DNA from 2 places in the Arthrobacter sp. JUb119 genome. Region 1 is predicted to be linked to the other one. Evidence: riboswitches for the same ligand, from Rfam matches in the RefSeq annotation. Region 1 holds a riboswitch; the other holds the start of a gene.
The links. Region 1 has a riboswitch for S-adenosylmethionine ahead of M2368_RS13435 (acyl-CoA dehydrogenase family protein). Riboswitches for the same ligand answer to the same signal wherever they lie in the genome.
Positions count from the first base shown of each region.

Region 2: another riboswitch for S-adenosylmethionine. It lies ahead of M2368_RS09845 (OsmC family protein); the one in region 1 lies ahead of M2368_RS13435 (acyl-CoA dehydrogenase family protein).

Region 1 is NZ_JANUFE010000005.1:47,386-49,583, reverse strand. Features, by position in the region: gene M2368_RS13445 (GntP family permease) at 1-116, shown strand, start outside; gene M2368_RS13440 (SdpI family protein) at 192-566, opposite strand; SAM riboswitch class I at 841-931, shown strand; gene M2368_RS13435 (acyl-CoA dehydrogenase family protein) at 982-2,198, shown strand, end outside.
Region 2 is NZ_JANUFE010000003.1:181,986-184,183, forward strand. Features, by position in the region: gene M2368_RS09840 (DEAD/DEAH box helicase) at 1-1,049, opposite strand, end outside; SAM riboswitch class IV at 1,190-1,311, shown strand; gene M2368_RS09845 (OsmC family protein) at 1,343-1,894, shown strand; gene M2368_RS09850 (L-idonate 5-dehydrogenase) at 1,971-2,198, opposite strand, start outside.

The DNA.
Region 1 (2,198 bases):
CGCAGCTCAGCCGCATTCCGGTGATTACCGCGTACAAGACCCTGAGCGTGGCTACCGCCATCCAGGGCACCGCGGCATTCCTGACTGTACTGGTTCTCGGAGCCGTACTGCTGTAGCAGCGCGCTTTCCAAGAAAGAAACGAATCGCACCATCGGCAGATGGTGCGATCCGTTTCTTTAAGCAGTGCCGGGTTAGCCGAGCCCAGCCGCCTGGACGCCCCGCGCGGCCTTATTCGCTTTGGCAGTCGAGATCACCAGCAACGCGATGGCGGCCAGGTAGCCGGCCCCGGTCGCGGCGAAGGCGAAACCGAACTGGCCCAGCACGCAAAGAACTCCTGCGCAGGCCAACGCCGCCCAGCCGGCCATGGAGGCCACGGCAATCAGGGGCGCAGCCTGCTGATGCCCGGTAAGCCAGGCCTCGTCACTGGCCAAGGTGTGGCGCGTCTTGATGCCGATTGCCGCATTTCGAGCGAGCTTTCGGTCCCGTGCCATCGGTGCTAGGAACGCTGCCACCAACGTTATGCTCAGCAACCCGAACATGAAGGCAATGACGCCTGCTGGATCCACTTGCCGCCTCTTCTGCCGATTGATCTTGAATGGCCATCCTATGCGGTCGCATCGAAGTTCCCTGATCCACGCTGTGTTCCCAATCGATGCCTGCGGAAAAGCTCTTGAGATCCAGTTCCGGCATGCCAATTGCGTCATGCGAAGGTCATATGACGGCTTTTCTGCCCGTTTCCCGGCAGGGCGAAGGCTCGAAGATGACGTATTTTGTCCTGCTGTTCCTCCGTATGACAGAACCCTTCCCGAGGACCTGCCAGCAATGCTTGACTCAGAGCACAACCCATCCAGAGCGGCTGAGAGACCTGGCTCCAAGACGCCGCAGCAAGCCTGCATCCCGCAGGTAGTGCTAACGCCAGGTTCGATGGATCCGCAGATTTTCTGCATCCTTCGGAATCCATAGCTCAAGAGGAGAACGAAGATGACTGTATTGAATACCAAATTACCGCGCGTGCCATACACCGGCACTGCCGATCAAGCAGAACTCGCTCACTGGCGCGACGTCGCCCAGCAAGTGGCTGATCAACTGGCGACTGATGCGCTGGAGCGCGACCGCAAGAACCAGCAGCCTTTCGCCGAGGTGCAGCTGCTACGCGAAGCCGGGTTGCTCAATCTCTTGGTACCTGCAGAATTCGGCGGAGCCGGAGCCCATTGGGAAACGGCCTTCGAAGCGGTCCGCATACTCGCCGCAGCTGATGGCTCCATCTCGCAGTTGCTGGCTTACCACTACATCAACCAGTCGGGCATTGCCTTCTACGCCCCGGCCGAAGCCCAAGGTGCATGGTGGCAGCGCACTGTGGAAGGCGGCTGGCTCTGGGGCGATTCGGTGAATCCAGTTGATCCGGATTTGACGCTGAGCGCCGAGGGAGACGGCTACCGCCTGAATGGGGCCAAGCGGTTCTCCACGGGTTCCGGTGTTGGCGAGGTCATCGTCATCAACGCGCTGGTCCAGGGCGGGGAATACGACGGGCAGATTCTCGCGTTCGTTCTGCCACGCGATATCGATGGCCTGGAAATCGTCGACGACTGGGACTACCTGGGTCAGCGGCTGAGCGCTTCGAATTCCTTGAAATTCCACAACGTGCGGCTCGAAGCCGGGGACTTGCTTGGATTCGTCACCGATGAGCCGGTCTCCACCCTGCTCACCCCCGGAATCCAGCTGGCCTTCGCCAACTTCTACCTGGGTATCGCCCAGGGAGCGCTGGCGCGCGGCAAGCAGATCTTGCTGGGCCGCAAAAACGCCTGGCTGTTCTCGCAGGCCGAAAGCTACTCGCAGGACCCGATCTTCCAGCGCACCGTCGGGGAGCTCAAAGCCCGCACCGCAGCAGTGGCGGCACTGACCGAGAAACTGGGCCGGAAATTCGATGCCCTTCTCTCCAAGGCCGGGGATGTCACCCAGCCCGAGCGAGCGGCATTGGCCGTGGAAATTGCTGAAGCCAAGGTGGTCTCCACTGAAGTGGGCGTGGACGTGGCGAACCGGATCTTCGAGGTCACCGGCTCATCCTCTACCGCGAACTCGGTGGGCCTGGACCTGTATTGGCGCAATGTGCGCACCCATTCGCTGCATGACCCTGTGGACTACAAGAAGATCGAGGTTGGTGCTTACTTCCTGCGCGGAGAGTCCCAGCCGCTCTCGCT
Region 2 (2,198 bases), on a different contig from region 1:
CGCTCGAAAAGCTCAACGCCTTCCTGCGGGATGGATTGCGCACCGGATTCAATAAATGTGGCCAGTTCCTTCGTGACCGGTTCAGCGAACCGGGCCAAACCGATTTCCCTGGCCTTCGGCAAGGGGCTGGACGCGTAAGCCAACAAGGTCGGCGGCGTGCCTATGGGCAAGAGGTAGACGTGCTCTTCGCTCGGCCCGCGCAGCTTCCCTTCCATGCTCAGGCCATGTTCACCGCGACGCACATCCACGTGTGCCATGGCTGGTTGCTCGCTGAACTCCACCGGGGCCTTGGCCGTAGAACCGCCGTTGACGATCTGCACTCCAGCTTCACGCAGGGCTTCGAACGCATCCAGCAGGTCCTGGCCTGGAAGATCCATCAAGGAGATCCACTCCTTGGGATCCCACGAATGGCGATAAGTATCTTGTTCAACGTGTTCACGCAACCGGTCCAGTTCAACGACCGCACGACGCTGCTTCTTGGAGAACCGCGTATCAAAAGCAACATTGCGCCAGCTGATCCCGGTTTGGATCCAGGGGCTCTTGGTGCCCTGGCGGGCCGGGCGTGCCTGCAAGGTCAGCGCGTCCTCGCCGCCATAACGCGGTTCGCTTACCACTTTCAGGATCAATCCCAGCGGTTCTTCGGCAACCAGCGGCTCATCGGAAATGACTGGAAGCAGACGGTCAAGGGTACGTTCCCACTGCGGCTTGCTATTGCGTTTCCAAGCGTGGGGATCCACCCCGGAGTCGGAGACGAAAAAGCCCTGGTCTTCTTCGGTGGTGACCTCAATGAGCAAGGCGGCGACATCTTCACAGGACTGAACCCCCGGATGCTTGCCGCAGAAGCTGGTGAAGCTGATATTGCCCTCGGTGATTTCCAATTGGGCCATCACCGATTCACGCAGCACCACACCGGAGATGCGGGTAGATCCCGGTTGCATTACCCGGTTGGCGATCTGCACTTTTCCGGAATCACACAGGAATTGGCCCAGGTTGTATTCGGATTCGGTCACCAAGGTCTGGGCCGCAGAAAGTGTCAGCTGGAATTCCATACTCGCCGTTCATTGTTCGTGCAGTGGGCGCCCGAGAGCTAGATTCCATCTTAGCGAGCCGGAAAGCAAGATGCCCGGTGACGAAAAGTTACTTCTGCCCTTTACCCGCGGGCCCTGCAACCGATAGAAATTAATCACTGAATCACGAGTTCCACTCTTTGAGCCCTGGCTGAGTGGACGGCAACCCTCCTGCGTCATTGTGCGGGGTGCCCCAGGTGAAGATTCGACGCATCTTGAACGCCAAGATGCGTAAGCGATGGCGCCCCTTGCGCCAGAAAGGGGATCAATTCCCCATGACTAATGCAGCATCTGCCCCAACCGTATCCGAAGACCGCGCACAGCGCCTGCAGGAAGCAGGCAAGGGCTGGGGCGAACGAATTTCGGCTGCCCCGCAAAGTGCCCAATTGACTTTCACCGTCGAGGGCGAAGGCTTCGATTCGGTAGCCAGCAACATTGTCTCCGGCAAGCACACCTTCCAGGTCGACGAGCCAGCTGCCCTGGGCGGCAGCGACCTGGCCGCAAGCCCCGTGGAATACGCGCTCGGAGCGCTCATCTCCTGCCAGGTTGTGGTCTACCGCTTGTACGCGCAGAACCTCGGCATCCAGGTGGACGACGTGAAGATCCAGGCCAATGGCCACCTCGATGTCCGCGGACTCTTCGGCATCGACCAGACCATCCGCCCCGGCTTCTCGTCGGTGGATCTGGACATCCGGATTGCCGGACCGGAATCAGCTGAACGCTATGAAGAACTGCGCCGCGCAGTGGATGCACACTGCCCGGTGCTGGACCTCTTCGCCAATCCGGTGCCCGTGACAACCGCGGTAAGCATCGCAGAGACCAACTAGAGTTCGCTGAACTAAAAAGCACCGCGGCGGCCCCCGACTTCAGGGGCCGCCGCGGTGCACTTCTAGCTGAAGCCAACTATTGCCCCAGGAAGTTCAGCAGGACTTTGCCGGAGCGAGCCGAATCCTTGGCCGTTTCGAAGGCTTCAAGCGCATCGGCGACCGGGAACTCGTGGGTTACCGCCTCGGAAACCTGCAGTGAACCGTCGGCCAGGGCAGCAAGCACATGGTCGATTTCGTCGTTGAAGCGGAAGGAACCAACCAGTTCCAGCTCGCGGGTAATAGCCAGCGAAATGAGTGCGGGTTG